DNA from 2 places in the Paenibacillus segetis genome. Region 1 is predicted to be linked to the other one. Evidence: riboswitches for the same ligand, from Rfam matches in the RefSeq annotation. Region 1 holds a riboswitch; the other holds the start of a gene.
The links. A riboswitch is a leader RNA that binds a small molecule or an ion and turns the genes downstream of it on or off. The one in region 1 is predicted to bind FMN.
Positions count from the first base shown of each region.

Region 1 (7,944 bases):
AAATGATTTCTATGCTTGTATTGCTGATGGTTGTTCTAGCTGGCTGTGGGAACAATCAGGCTAAAGTCAACCAAACGGAGCAGAATAATAATAGTGCTGCTGTAGATTCTGAAGTGACCTTGAAAATAGCTACACTGATCCCACCAATGACGGAAATTCTGGATATTGCTAAACCGCTCCTTAAGGAGGAAGGTATTAATCTGGAGATTGTTGTATTATCCGATAATGTACAGCCTAACGATGCGCTTGCTAATAAAGAAGTAGACGCTAATTTTTTTCAACACGTTCCGTACATGAATCAATATAATGAGAATAAACATAGCGAGCTAGTTCCGATTCAACCGATCTACAATGCGGTATATGGTGCTTATTCTAAACGTTACAAGGCAATTGAAGAATTACCTGATGGCGCAACGATCGCAATTGCCAATGATCCTACAAATATCGGCCGTTCGCTTGTCATGTTAGATAAAGCCGGAATAATTAAACTCAAAGATGGTGTTGGTATTCAGGCTACACAAGGCGATATTGTTGAGAATGACAAGAAATTCAAATTCGAAGAGGTTGACCTGCTTATGCTTGCCCGCATGATGGATGATGCCGATCTGGTACTGATGACACCTGCATATGCTAGTCCACTTGGATTAACACCGAAGAAAGATGCTTTGCTTACAGAGACAGGTGATTCTGAGTTCGTGATTACGTTAGTAGCGCGTGCTGATAATCAAGATTCTGAACCCATTCAGAAGCTGGCGAAGGCGATGACAAGTCCTGAAGTGAAACAGTTCTTGGAGGAAAAATATAGCGAGATTGCCCTTCCGGCATTTTAAAGTAGAGGACAAAAAAGCGAAAAGGTGCTATATTAATGTAAGTGGATTTGTATTTGCATGAAACCATAGCATTTTATGTGCTTGATGTGACTTTTTTAACAGAGAGCGGATATTTGTCGCAGTACAATAAGTACAGTTCACAAGATGTGATTAGATCACACTACAATATAAATTGAATATGGATCTTCGGGGTAAGGTGAAATTCCTGACCGGCGGTGAGGTTCGTTCCGAATGAACGAACTATAGCCCGCGACTCGTCATTGAACAAATGACGACTGACTTGGTGTAATTCCAAGGCCGACGGTAAAGTCCGGATGGGAGAAGATCAATAATTGAGCATGTCACAGTTTTTTTTCCTGTGCAAGCTTATTTGATCAGCCCCTGTTTATGTCGATTCAAGTCGATAACAGGGGCTTTCTGCTGTAGACCCCATATTCAAGAAGGGGATAGGAATATGGAGAACGTAAGTGTCAATGTTAAACCAGCATTATTGCAAAAAGATCGTGCTAGAGGTGGTTTTTGGTTAGTCGTATTAGGAGCGGCGTTATGGGGTGTGGATCCTTTATTCCGGGTCCTGCTCCTGGAGACACTCACCTCAGCACAGATTGTACTACTGGAGCATGTGATTATCGGTTTGGTGATGTTTCCAATCATATGGAAGAATCGCAAGGAATTGCTTGGTTTAGGATGGAAACAGGTAGGTGCTCTGCTCTTTATATCTTGGGGCGGATCAGCAATCGCAACCGTACTATTTACGATGGGACTAACGAATGGTAATCTCAATGCCGTTCTTTTATTACAAAAGCTACAGCCATTATTCGCTATTATTCTTGCAAGATTGTTACTGAAGGAATCATTGCCACGTCATTTCTTTTTCCTGATGTTAATGGCATTAGGTGGCACATATTTGTTAACCTTCGGCTTTACGTTACCAATTGGACATTGGAAGGATTTCGTGCAAGTAGGTAGTTTGTTGTCGCTGGGGGCTGCTGCTCTTTGGGGTGGATCAACCGTGATGGGACGGATGATGGTCGGTCAAATGAAATATGAGACGGTGACATCGTTGCGTTTTATTCTCGCTTTGCCGCTACTGCTAGCATTCACTTGGAGCGAAGGAGCAGCTTGGAACATGCCGTCAGGTACAGCTGCCATCGCTGGCGTCTCACTAAATCTACTTGGTCAGGCGTTGCTACCCGGATTACTTAGCTTGTTAGTCTACTATAAAGGTCTGACCACAACGAAAGCTTCCGTTGCTACACTAGCTGAACTCAGCTTCCCGATGGTTGGGGTGCTCATTAACTGGATCGCGTTCCAAGAGGTTATTACTCGTCCGCAAATTGTTGGTTTTGTACTCATTTGGGCTGCATTGTTCGTTATTTCTAGGCAAGGACAGAATGATGGGGCAGGGAAAACTACTATTCAACAGTAGCACATAAATTTTAAGTCTAGTCTCGAGTAACATTACATGTGACATTAGATGGAGAAATATTTAATAGCGTGTTACCCTGTATTTATGGATACAGCGGTAGCACGTTTTTATTTGGGGATTCATATCTCGGCTTAGGTTAAAGTTGATCAATAGAAAGGAAGACACGATGCCTTTATTTTCTTTCTTTGGCCCCAACAGCTCGCCCAAATTCATCATGTTCTCTACACCACATGTTAGTGCAATCGGGGTATTATTATTATTCATATTTGCTTTGTATTTATGGAAACGTAGGATCAGGAGTAACCGGGTTGCCTCATCGGCGATTCGTTATGCTCTCGTTGTTCTGCTTGCGCTTACGGAGCTCGGACTTAACACCTGGTATTTCACTAATCATTTATGGGATGTTCGTTATACACTACCACTTGAATTATGTAGTGTGACACTAATACTCTCGATCATCATGCTGCTCACCAGAAGCAAGAAGCTGTATCAGATACTGTATTTTGCCGGAATTGCCGGGGCATTTCAGGCTTTAATTACACCTAATTTAGCATATGGTTATCACCATTTTCGTTACTTCGAGTACTTCATAGCCCATGGTGCCATTGTTCTGTCTCCGCTCTACATGACATGGGTCGAGCAATATAAGCCGACGTGGAAATCAATCGGTTGGAGTTTGTTGTTTTTGAACGCTCTGGCTGTAGTGGTTGGTTCTGTGAATTATGTTCTGGGTTCGAATTACATGTTTCTTAATCATAAACCGGATACCGCGTCCGCACTTGATCTATTGGGACCCTATCCTTATTATTTACTTGCTGAGGAAGGGGTTGCACTGTTATTTTTCGTAGGCATGTATACCTTATTCTTCGTGTTTCCAAATAGGCGTAAAAAAAGACTAGCTTTAGAATCTATAACTACAAAAGGAGTCGAATCATAATGAAATTCATGTTCATTTCGGACATCCATGGGTCCGCGCACTGGTTAGAACGGGCATTGGACAAAGTAGAAGAAGAACAAGCCGATTATATCATCTTGCTTGGTGATTATTTGTATCACGGTCCGCGTAATCCATTGCCAGAAGGTTATGATCCTCAGAAGACCGCGGCTCTACTCAATGGCCAGAAAGATCGTGTCATAGCGATTCGGGGGAACTGTGATGCTGAAGTGGATCAAATGCTGCTTGAGTTTCCCATGATGGGCGATTATTCGGTGTTGTTCTACGAGGGACGTCGGATCTTTGTTACGCACGGACATGGTTTCCATATGGAGCAATTGCCACCGCTAACTGCAGAAGATATCTTTATTCAAGGGCATACACATATCCCAGTAGCCGAGAAGCGAGACGAAATTTATCTGCTTAATCCAGGGTCCATATCATTACCCAAAGGAAACTATCCTTCGTCTTATGGTGTGTTAGAAGGGAATACATTTGTGGTCAAGGATTTCGATGGGGGTACTGTCAAGGAAATTGTGTTTGATGAGGTATAGGGAGTTTAGAGAATAGGCAGCACAACTAGCAAATAACGAGAAATGAACAAGGGAGAGTATTTCATTGATTAGAGGGTTGAGTAGAGCTGGAATTGGTTCAGTTAGTGATGAACAGTTTATTACCTTAGCGGCGAAATATGGCTTTGGCGCTGTGGATCTTGAAGCAGAGGCGTTAATTGCTAGTCATGGGCTTGAAGGAGCTAAGGAGCTATTAGAGCAACATCAGATGTTGATTGGTTCTATCGGTTTGAATGTGGAATGGCGCGGCTCTGAGGAGCAGTTTCTTGAAGGTTTGAAGGGATTGGCAGCATCAGCTTCTGCTGCTTCGTCTTTAGGCTGTAAGAGTTGCTGCACCTACATTTTACCAGCTACTGATCAGAATCCGGCGCTATTTATGGCGCAGACGGTTTGCCGCTTGCGGATCATATCAGAGGTGCTAGGGGCATACGGAATTAAGCTTGGTCTGGAATTTGTGGGTCCTCATCATCTTCGGACGGCATGGAAGAATCCATTCATTTGGACCGTACATGATACATTGACATTAATCGATGCGATTGCACAACCTAATGTTGGGCTCTTGGTTGACGCTTATCACTGCTATACGACAGGGTATACGGCGGATGATATCCGTAAGCAGTTACTACCCGAGCAAATTGTTCATGTTCATATCAACGATGCCTATGATCTTCCTGTAGAGCAATTACTAGATAATGATAGACTATATCCGGGGGAAGGCGTCATCGATTTACAAGGTTTTGTACAGAGTCTAGGCGATATCGGGTACCGTGGGGTTGTTGCTCAGGAAGTGATTACTCCAGCTATATCGGCTGGAAGTCCTGATGACTTATTTCAGCGGTCCAAACTTGGGTTTGATAAGGTATTTTCATAGAATTTATAGTCATTTAACTTCCTAGCCTCAGAGGAATCTGAGGCTTTTTTTTGTTGTTAAATAGAAAGAATATAGTGCGACAATAAACTGTTGCTAAACATGTAATCGTTTGCTATGATATAACCCTTCTCTCAAAATTTACCTTGTCTGAAGTAGACAGCAGAGGCTGTCACTCACACTTATCGGAGGTGCTGCATGCTTTATTTCACTTTGGCTTCCAAAGCCTATGCCCGTAATCTTCAGTATCGCGGTGCACACATGGTACATAATATCGCAAGTGCGATGTTTGGCTACATGTATGCCTGTATCTGGATCGGGCTTGGCAAGGACCACACACTTGGAGATTACGGAACACAAGGGATGATAAGCTATATCGCTTTCACCCAATCGTCATTGTGGATTTCCGGCTTTATCTCGAACGGTCTGGGTATCCCACAAGCGGTGCGGACCGGTCTCATTTCACTCGATTTGCTACGTCCTGTCCATTTGTTCTCACATTTGATGGCCCGGGAATGGGGGCAGATCGCCTACCAGTTTCTGTACAAGTCCCTCCCTATTTATCTGTTGTTTGTTGTCGTTTTTCGGTTACAGCCTCCTGATCATTGGCTTACGCTCTTATATGCTGGTGTAGGTCTGGCTGGAGCTGCATATTTAGCTATTTGTATGAATTTCATAATTGGTGCAAGTGCGATGTGGACCACGGAATCATCATGGCTGTATTGGGGAAACCATGCATTGATTAATTTGCTAGCTGGATTCTTTATTCCGTTGGAATGGCTGCCGGGTTGGCTGGAGCAATTTGCATGGTTAACACCGTATCCTTATCTTCTCTATGTCCCTACGCGAATATTTCTTGGTTTCGGTGACGTTTCTTTGCTGTGGGGAACGTTGTTTTGGTGTGTACTTATGACATGTTGTTGTCTGTTAGCGACTCATTGGCTTAGGAGGAAAGTAGAGGTGCAGGGCGGATGAAGTTAGCATCATGGTTTTCTTTATATCGTCTGTTGATTCGTACAAGTATCCGAAGTCGGATGCAGTATAAGTTAAACTTTGTAATGGCCTCTGTACTAGCAGCGCTGATTCAAATTTCAGAATTTTTGATGGTGGCGATTGTGTTGAACAAGTTCGGTGCCATTCAGGGCTGGTCACTATATGAAATTGGATATCTCTTTGCGGTCATTACTTTGTCTAAGACGTTGTACCGAACGTTTGCTGATGAAGTTCATCACCTGGAAAAGTATCTGGTGGGTGGTGAACTGGACCAATTACTGACTCGGCCTCTTCCCGTGCTGCTAACGCTAATGCCACAGAACTTCCGGATTATGCTGGGTGAAGTACTGCAAGGTGGGTTCTTGCTCTGCTGGTCGCTTGGCAGCATGATGAGTCGTGGTCAGATTAGCTGGGTAGCTATTCCACTGACTATACTAGCGATTTGTACCGGGGCCGTTATTATGTTCTCGATCGGATTAGCTACCGCAACGCTTGGTTTTTGGACAACACGTATTTCGGAATTGCAGAACATTACGGAAGATGCGGCCCGAACTGCAGCGCAATATCCGTTGACCTTATATCCTAAATGGTTGTCTTCGTTATTGTTAATCGTGATTCCGGTAGGACTTGTAAACTATGTACCGGCTTTATATATTTTGCGTGGTGAGCTTGGGCCTTGGGTCCCAGCAGTAGTGGCATTGGCCGCAGGTCTATGTCTGTATGGAAGTCTACGTTTCTGGCAGTTCGGTATAACCAAATATCAGAGTACAGGAAGCTAGGCGATATCTAGATAAAAGGGAGGGACTCACATGAATATTGAGGTAACTGAGATCCGTAAGCAGTTTAAAACTCCGGTACCTAAGGAGGGACGATTCGCCGGATTACGTACATTATTCTCTCGGGATTATACTGTTAAAGAAGCTGTGCGCGGTATTTCATTTCAGGTGAATAGTGGGGAGTTCATCGGCTATATCGGACCGAATGGGGCGGGTAAATCAACAACGATCAAAATGCTCACGGGCATCCTACATCCAACCTCAGGTAAGGTGCTGCTTGGTGGCATGGACCCACATAAGGAACGACGTCAAACGGTTCGGCGGCTCGGAGTTGTGTTCGGACAGCGTAGCGGGCTGTGGTGGGATTTGCCTGTGAAGGATTCCTACGATATTTTGACCGAAATGTATGGTGTTACTCCTACGGATAAAAAACGACGTCTTGACCAGTTCGCCGAGCTACTTGATTTGCATGAATTTTGGGCTACTCCGGTACGTAAGCTTTCGCTAGGACAGCGAATGCGTGCTGACTTGGCGGCAGCCATGCTGCATGACCCGGACTTATTATTTCTTGATGAACCGACCATTGGTCTTGATGTGAATGCTAAACGGAATATCCGTCAGTTTCTGAAAATACTTAATGAGCAATTTGGCAAAACCATCCTGTTAACCACACATGATATGGACGACATTGAACAGCTGTGCAAACGGGTTATGGTAATTAACGATGGTGAATTGTCTTATGACGGAACAACGCAGGGACTCCGTGATAGTATTGGCTTACCCACCTTGATTCGGGTCACATATAGGGGAGTATTTCATATCCCAGAGCACTCTCAGACAAACATGCCAATCCACGCTACCAAGGTACAAGATAATATTGTCACGGTGGAAGCTAACCGCCAGGAGTGGAGTACGATGGACATCCTGCGTGAGCTGGAAGGTTGGGGTGAAATTGACGATATCGATATGGCAGAACCAGATTTTGAGGACGTTATCCATCGGGTGTATTAATTAAATCAGCGAGTGAAAATCATAAATACCCACTTGACTGATATGAATAAGTGGTTTAATATGTGGCTAAGAAAGATCCATGAATATTCATTATCTTAGTGTTAAACAATTAGGCAGCCGATTGGTTCACCAAAGGCTCTTGCTCTCTTTTCATTGTGAAAAGAGGGTGGGAGCCTTTTTGTTTAACCAAAATGAGAAAGGAAGCGCATGAAAAACGAAGATTGGATTCTACAAGAAGAAGCGGATTGGTTATTTCGTAAAGTAGTCAGAAGATTTGTGAAGGAACGAGACAAGATTACGATTGAAGGAATCTCGCTCCCGGGTGTGCTTATGCTGAACATCATCAATCAAGATGGTGCGCAGCGACTGGGGGATTTGGCAGAGCAACTGGATTTTACTTCAGGAGCGGTCACAGCCCTATGCGATAAGTTGGAGGAAGGTGGATTCGCAATTCGGAAGAGGAGTGAGGGGGACCGAAGGACGATTGTGCTAGAGGTTACGGATGAAGGTAAAGAAATGCTTCAGCGAAAC
Region 1 is NZ_BMFT01000001.1:554,485-562,428, forward strand. It holds gene IEW05_RS02310 (MetQ/NlpA family ABC transporter substrate-binding protein) at 1-830, shown strand, start outside; FMN riboswitch at 1,009-1,160, shown strand; gene IEW05_RS02315 (DMT family transporter) at 1,285-2,259, shown strand; gene IEW05_RS02320 (YwaF family protein) at 2,402-3,196, shown strand; gene yfcE (phosphodiesterase) at 3,196-3,747, shown strand; gene IEW05_RS02330 (sugar phosphate isomerase/epimerase family protein) at 3,812-4,636, shown strand; gene IEW05_RS02335 (ABC transporter permease) at 4,832-5,608, shown strand; gene IEW05_RS02340 (ABC transporter permease) at 5,605-6,405, shown strand; gene IEW05_RS02345 (ABC transporter ATP-binding protein) at 6,436-7,413, shown strand; gene IEW05_RS02350 (MarR family winged helix-turn-helix transcriptional regulator) at 7,621-7,944, shown strand, end outside.

Region 2 (7,944 bases), 2.1 Mb from region 1:
TTAGTTATGATGTGAAATTCTCAACTTATGCCGTACCTATGATTATCGGAGAGATCCAACGATTCTTACGTGATGATGGAACACTCAAAGTCAGCAGGTCGCTGAAAGAGATGGCCAATAAGGTTCGTAAGATGAAGGATGAGCTATCGAAGCAATTAAACCGACTTCCGACAGTGAAAGAGGTCGCCACTGCGCTTGGCGTTACCCCAGAAGATGTGGTGTTTGCCCAAGAGGCGAACAAGCCCCCCGCTTCGATTCACGAGACGGTTTTTGAGAATGATGGTGATCCCATCACGCTCATGGATCAGATTGCTGATGAATCACAGGAACGATGGTTTGATAAGCTGGCACTGCATGAAGCAATAGACGGTCTCAATGAACGGGAGAGACTTATCGTGTATCTGCGATATTATCGCGACCAGACGCAGTCTGAAGTTGCTACTCGTCTTGGTATATCTCAGGTGCAGGTATCCCGGCTTGAGAAAAAAATATTGCAATGTATTCGTGATCAGATTGCGCAGTAAAGAACATAGATTAAACAAATAAACGATCATCCAAGGAGTTCTTTTCTTGGATGGTCGTTTATTTGTTTATACCGACGGGATGACTTGTTGAACAACCTCTACAAGAGTAAAAAAGGGCATGTCTTGGCATACTATGGGCAATACGGCAGATAAGGGGTGACTTTGATGGGGATAAATCCCGCCTCTATTATATATTTGCGGCTTCGTAAACAGGTGGGGATACCGCAAGGATCATCTATTAGGCTGCGGGACGTGGCCCGTGTATTGGCTGATCCGGATCAAGAGGAGGATTTGCTGGATCTGGTACTTGTCAGACCAGAATCTCGTGACGGGAACTTAATTGTTATTGATATGCTGCATGTGATCCGAGTTATCAAAGATCGATTTCCAGCGTATCAAATCGAATTCGTTGGTGAACCACATGTACTGGTAGAGCTGGTTAGTAAAGAGAAGAAACCTTCGCTGATCCTATTCGTCGTTGTTTGGTTATTGTTATTTTTTGGTGCAGCTCTGACGATTATGAATTTCCATGCGGATGTTAGTATGCCAGAGGTCCAAATACGCATTGTTGAAATGATCACAGGGACAAGAGATGAGCATCCTTATTTGTTCCAAGGCGCATATTCCATTGGTCTGGGACTTGGGATGATTGTCTTTTTTAATCATTTGTTCAAGAAGAAATGGAACGAGGAGCCGACCCCGCTAGAAGTTGAAATGTTTCTATACCAAGAGAACTTAAACCATTACGTAATCGCGGAAGAGTATAAAAAAATGGCGAATAATCCATCTCAGGAGAAAGCTCCTTGACTCCCGTAGTGTCGGCCATTGTTCTTACTTTTCTTGGTGTAGCAGGTGGGGTTGCCGTAGGTGGTGGTGTGATTGCACTGTTCATTGTTCTAGACGTGATTCCAAGGCTTGCTCAGGTTACTAGGACATACAACAAAGTCCACTGGTATGAGGGGGCTATGGTCAGTGGTTCGTTTATTGGAACAGTAGCAGACTTTTGGAATTGGCATGTTAGCGGGCCATGGATTGGAAGTGGATTTGTTGGTTTGCTGAACGGGATTTTTGTTGGAATGCTCGCTGCAGCTCTTACAGAAGTGCTTAATGTATTACCGATTTTGGCCAAAAGATTGCATATGCAGCGATATCTGTTCGGTCTGCTGCTCGCCATGGTATGCGGTAAAGTAGCGGGTTCTTTATTCGAATGGTTTATCTACAGGTCATAAATTAATCGCAAAGGAAAGGATGAGCTGAATGAGAATGAGGACTAAGCACTCGGGAAAGGATCAGCAGGGAGAAAAAGATAACGTAAAGGAAAGGAACAGGGACAAAGCGTTACAAAAAAAGGTTGAGAATGAGAAATCTGACTCGGTGGAAGAGTCTATCATATATTGGCAACATAGTGATGAAATTAGCGATTCACTGGATACAACAAAGGATACGCTTAAGCAGGTTGTTGCACTTGGTGATAGTTTTGACGTTGAGTTTCGTGAAATGACATTTGGGGGTAGGAGAACTGCTCTTTTCTATTTCAGCGGCTTCGCAAAGGAACAAACCATGCAGGAAGTTCTAAAACGTCTTACCTATTTAGAACCGGATAGCTTATCAAGCGAAGCGATTCATAAGCTTTTTAACTTGTATATTCCTCATATTCAAGTTTCAATACATCAAAAGCTGAGTGAAGTTATTAATAAAGTTTTAACGGGAATGAGTGCTCTGTTCGTAGATGGGGAACATACGGGGATTGTGATGGATACTCGTTCTTTTCCTTCACGTTCACCAGAAGAGCCCTCACTGGAGAGAGTTGTTCGGGGTTCCAGGGATGGATTTACGGAGACCATGTTATCGAACGTTGCACTTGTAAGACGTCGCATTCGTGATCCGGGTGTAATATTTGAAGCCATGACTGTTGGGCGTCGTACGAGAACGGATGTTGTACTGTCTTATATTGATGACATCGTTGATAAAGAGCTAGTTGAAGACGTACGAAAGAAAATAGAGGAAGTAAACATTGATGGTATCCCACTCGCGGACAAGCAGTTGGAGGAGGCAATACTTCATAAAGGATGGAATCCTTATCCGCTTGTACGTTACTCTGAGCGCCCTGATGTAGTAGCTTCTCATATAATGGAAGGGCGGGTTGTTATTTTTGTAGACACTTCACCAAGTGTCATTATTCTCCCGACAACCTTCTTTGATCTATGTCAACATGCCGAAGAAAATCGGCAAACTGCTTCTATGGGAACATATTTGCGCTGGGTTCGATTCCTTGGCATTTTTGCTTCTCTATTTCTTCTACCGATCTGGCTGCTGTTGGTTGTTCATCCTGAGCTGAAACCAGCTGCCCTATCCTTTATTGGTCCCCAGGAGCAGGGGAATATCCCATTAATTGCGCAATTTATTATTGTGGAGTTTGGCGTCGATCTGCTTAGAATGGCAGCGGTGCATACACCTACTCCGTTAGCATCTGCAATGGGTCTAATTGCTGCTATCATGATTGGTGATATTGCAGTAAAGACAGGGCTATTCGTTAATGAGGTTGTTTTGTACATGGCTGTAGCGGCAATTGGTATGTTTGCTACCCCTAGCTATGAGCTAGGCTTGGCTAATCGTATCGTAAGGCTGGTTCTACTCATAGCGGTCGCAATATTTGGTGCGCCTGGGTTTATTGTCGGTGTAACCGTGTTTATTGTGTTCCTTACGCTGCGTCGTTCCTATAATTCTTCTTACATGTGGCCGTTTATTCCATTTAATGCAAAGGCGATGGCAGCTGTCTTGGTACGTGTACCGGTCTTGACATCCAAGCTTAGACCATCCTTAAACAAGACAAGAGACAATACAAGAATGCCTCAAGATGAGTAGCTAAGGGTCCGTCCTACAAAAAATACAAAGGATAATCATAAAAATCCATTTTTCAGTTGGCCAGTTGTTTGCTATACTGGTGTAAAATTTGAAAGTGGAGGACTGCGTAGATGTATTTACACGGTACGAGCAAAATTAATGCAAAAGCTCATCTTGAGATTGGTGGTTGTGATACGGTTGAATTGAAAGAAACCTATGGCACACCGTTATATATTATGGATGAAGCTCTTGTCCGGCAAAGATGCCGCGAATATATGGAGTCTTTTAGAGCGTCAGGTCTGACGTTTCAGGTTGCTTTTGCCAGCAAAGCGTTCTGTGTAATGGCTATGTGCCGATTGGCTGAACAAGAAGGACTATCTCTGGATGTCGTCTCAGAGGGTGAGTTGTATACGGCACTCCAAGCGGGCTTCCCAGCGCAGCGGATCCATTTTCATGGGAACAACAAAACACCGTATGAATTAGAAATGGCTATATCTGCGGGCATCGGCTGTTTTGTGGTAGACAATTTCACTGAGCTTCATATGCTTCAGGCACTTGCAGCAGAAAAAGGTGTAGCGGTCAATATTCTGTTGCGTGTTACTCCAGGTGTGGAGGCTCATACGCACGAATATATTTCTACGGGGCAAACGGATTCCAAATTTGGGTTTGACATCGCAAATGGATCGGCCTTAGAAGCTGTAGAACTGGCGTCCGGAAGTTTGAATTTAAATCTACTCGGCCTACACTCACATATCGGATCACAAATATTTGAGGTTGAAGGCTTCCAATTGGCGATTGAGCGAGTTGCTGAATTCGCGGGGCAAGTGAAGGAAAATCTCGGTGTTGTTTTTAAAGTGGTCAACTTGGGTGGCGGATTTGGTATCCGTTATACCGCAGAAGATACACCACTCAAGGTATCGGACTATGTGAAGTCGATTACGGATGCAGTGAAGCAATATTTCGTTGGTATTTATGCCCAACTTCCTGAGATCTGGGTTGAGCCAGGTCGTAGTATTGTAGGCGATGCAGGAACGACGTTGTATACGGTTGGAACAAGTAAAGAGATCCCAGGTGTTCGTAAATACGTTGCTGTGGATGGTGGAATGACAGATAACCCACGCCCAGCTCTTTATGAATCTAAATATGAGGCTATGTTAGCAAATCGCGGGAATGATGTTGCCGAAGAAACGGTATCCATCGCGGGTAAATGTTGCGAAAGTGGAGATATGCTCATCTGGGATATAGATCTTCCTAAAGTAAACAGTGGAGATCTGCTCGCTGTTGCTTGTACTGGAGCATACAACTATGCAATGGCGAGTAATTATAACCGGATTCCTCGTCCGGCAGTTGTCTTCGTTAACGAAGGTAGCAGTGATCTTGTGGTCAAAAGAGAAAGCTTGCAGGATATTGTTGCAGGTGATGTAATTCCGGAACGGATTTCGAAGCAACCTTTACTTAAATAGTGTGAAATATTGTCTTAAATAAACAGACATTTTTGAACTTCTTCTGTAAGTCTCTTTGCTCCTCGCGTCATTTCATAGTACACTGTAAGAGGTTTGATTTAAGAGACATGAAAAGGAAGTGTTCCATATGAAAAAAGGTAAAATCGTTTTGGAAAAAGGCGGAGAAATTGAAATTCAGTTCTTGCCAGAAGAAGCACCAGGTACGGTAGCTAACTTTGAAAAATTAGCGAACTCCGGATTTTATAATGGTTTGTCGTTTCACCGTGTAATTCCTGGTTTTGTTGCACAAGGTGGCTGCCCAACAGGTAATGGAACTGGTGGACCTGGATACACAATCAAATGCGAGACAGCAACGAACACAACGAAACACGAACGTGGAGTTCTGTCTATGGCTCACGCTGGTAAAGACACAGGCGGAAGCCAGTTCTTTATCGTATACGAACCACAACCGCACTTGAACGGTGTGCACACCGTGTTCGGTAAAGTTACTTCTGGCATGGAGCTTGTTGACCAAGTTAAAGCTGGCGACAAGATGAAAGAAGTTTCTGTTTGGGACGAAGAGTAAGAATTAGCTTATGAGCTAATGTGAATAGCCCCCCTCCTATGGAATCACAATGGAGGGGGGCTTTACTATAGGTTTATAGCTAAAACCTTAATTCATATTCGCAGCGTTCATCCCCGTTAACATTACACTTTATTTCCTTAGCTGTGACTCTTTTATTGTATATTTTGCTCAGCGCTCCTTCCAAAATTGCTCCCTCAAGGTCACAAACCATCTGCCCTTCATGAATGGGAAGGCCTTCACAAAAGCAATCTTCAACAGCAATAGTCATGCCTTTTTCATTTGTACTTAAGATGTGAGGAATGCCAATTTTCAATTCTTCGAGTAGATGAAGAAGCTCTTCAAGTGAAGTGACAGGTAGACTCTGACCGATTTTTCTTCCGATGGTCATTGTTGTGCCTTTCCCCCCTGATGGTAGGCCCTGGTACATCCCGATTAATCGAATGGCACGGAATAGTTCTAAGGGAACCTCAGCGCCCAAAGTAGTTCTTTTTATTTGCTTCATGTCCTCAAAAGTAAAGTTGTTCATTTGCCTATCTCCATTCCCTTAGTCAAAATAGTAATGTTGTACTTGTATGTCTAATCCTAACGTTATATTTGTACACCCCTTGTGATTATCATCACATAATGAGAGGGGGTCTCCGTGTTCTCTCTTGCTTCAGACAAGATAATAACGCACTTCCTTGATTTTTTTAATTCATGGTGATAAGATACCGTCATAGTGGATAGGGTGTTATGGTTTGCTAAAACACCGATATCGATATAATTAAATATTTTTTATGCAGTCCTTCGGGGAGGGGTGAAATTCCCTACCGACGGTGATGGCATGTCTTGGCTTTGATAGTTTGATGAAGCAAGGCAGGCACAAGTCCGTGACCTGTATGCGTATCTTTGATATGCATATGGCTGAGCCGGTGTGATTCCGGGACCGACAGTATAGTCTGGATGGGAGAAGGAAAACGCAGGGACATTTGATCGTTATACAGATCAATTTGTCCAAAATGTTGAGCAGACTTTTTATTGTCCTTTTTTTCACAAAGTTTAGGTCTAGCTTTGTTCTGGACATATTTAAAAGTGCTAAGGGTTTATTTGAGTTTTCCATTATTTATTATGGATTCGCAATATCCCTATTTGCTGACTTTATTTGCGAATAATATCTTCCATGACTCCCTACTGGATTGTTCCGGTAGGGATTTTTTATGTTCTTAAGTGGTGTTGCGTGATTGGAGGTGTAATGTGTGGATAAGATTAATGACGAGTATTATATGGGGCTTGCGCTTGATATGGCAGAGAAGGCCCAAGGGCAAACTGGAGTGAACCCGGTTGTTGGAGCTGTAGTCGTGAAGGATGGTGCCATTCTTGGGTTGGGGACGCATTTGAAAAGAGGCGAGCCACATGCAGAGGTTCATGCGCTAAACATGGCCGGAACAACTGCTGAAGGTAGTACCGTATATGTGTCACTCGAGCCTTGTAGTCATTATGGAACAACACCGCCATGTGCGGCGCGGCTAATTGCCGAGAAGGTATCCCGGGTAGTTGTCGCTTGTGAGGACCCCAATTCGCAGGTAGCCGGACACGGTATTCAGATTCTACGTCAGAGTGGGATCGATGTAGAAGTTGGGGTGCTTCGAGATCGAGCTTTGAAACTGAATAAGAAGTTCATTAAGTACATTACTACCGGAATACCTTACGTTACGATCAAGACAGCAAGTACTTTGGATGGGAAAATTGCATCTAAGACGGGAGATAGTAAGTGGATCTCAAATGAGTCATCAAGAGAGATGGTTCATACGCTGCGTCACCGCCATCAGGGCATTATGGTTGGGGTAGGAACGGTAATAGCAGATGATCCGCAATTAACAACGAGACTTCAGGTCCCTGGTTTGTCTCCGATTCGGATCATTGTCGATTCCAAGCTACGGATTCCGGACTCCTCCAAAGTACTTTCCGACGGGTTAGCTCAAACGATCATCTTGACGACGAGTCAGGTTGACCCTACTAGGGTTTCTACTCTGAAGAATCGTGGGATCAATGTACTCACTTGTGGTGAAGGGCCGCAGGTCGATTTACAAGATGCTCTAGCTAAGTTAGGAGAACTGGATATTTCCTCGATCCTTGTAGAGGGAGGCGGCCGATTGAATGGTTCGCTCATTCAGAATAGGCTCGTTGATGAAATTATCTTATTCTTTGCACCAAAGCTTGTTGGTGGACTAGAAGCACCTGGAAACTTTAGGTTTGATGGTTTTGATCTCATGCAGGATGCGGTTTCCTTAAAAGACCTCGAAGTAGAGCAAATCGGAGATAACATATGTATCCGAGGAATCCCTGACTGGCCTTAACTAATTTCATTTTCTTTTCTGCAGCGAAACGAGTTTGATACACTACATCTTTAAAAGTGTGATGAAGATGAAAAAGTGGGTACGAGGTGTGATTCAGAACTGGAGAAGCGAAGTGTTTGTCTTTGCCACGTGATTGTAACCCTGCCTGGGTTCATAAAAATCAGACAATCACGTGGCAACAACGATCGAAAGTCTGAATCACGCCGACTGCC
Region 2 is NZ_BMFT01000001.1:2,642,901-2,650,844, reverse strand. It holds gene sigF (RNA polymerase sporulation sigma factor SigF) at 1-524, shown strand, start outside; gene IEW05_RS12385 (stage V sporulation protein AA) at 690-1,331, shown strand; gene IEW05_RS12380 (stage V sporulation protein AB) at 1,328-1,753, shown strand; gene IEW05_RS12375 (spore germination protein) at 1,782-3,389, shown strand; gene lysA (diaminopimelate decarboxylase) at 3,500-4,831, shown strand; gene IEW05_RS12365 (peptidylprolyl isomerase) at 4,959-5,396, shown strand; gene IEW05_RS12360 (V4R domain-containing protein) at 5,476-5,898, opposite strand; FMN riboswitch at 6,175-6,354, shown strand; gene ribD (bifunctional diaminohydroxyphosphoribosylaminopyrimidine deaminase/5-amino-6-(5-phosphoribosylamino)uracil reductase RibD) at 6,632-7,732, shown strand.
Region 2: linked by a shared signal. The riboswitch ahead of ribD (bifunctional diaminohydroxyphosphoribosylaminopyrimidine deaminase/5-amino-6-(5-phosphoribosylamino)uracil reductase RibD) and the one ahead of IEW05_RS02315 (DMT family transporter) in region 1 are both predicted to bind FMN.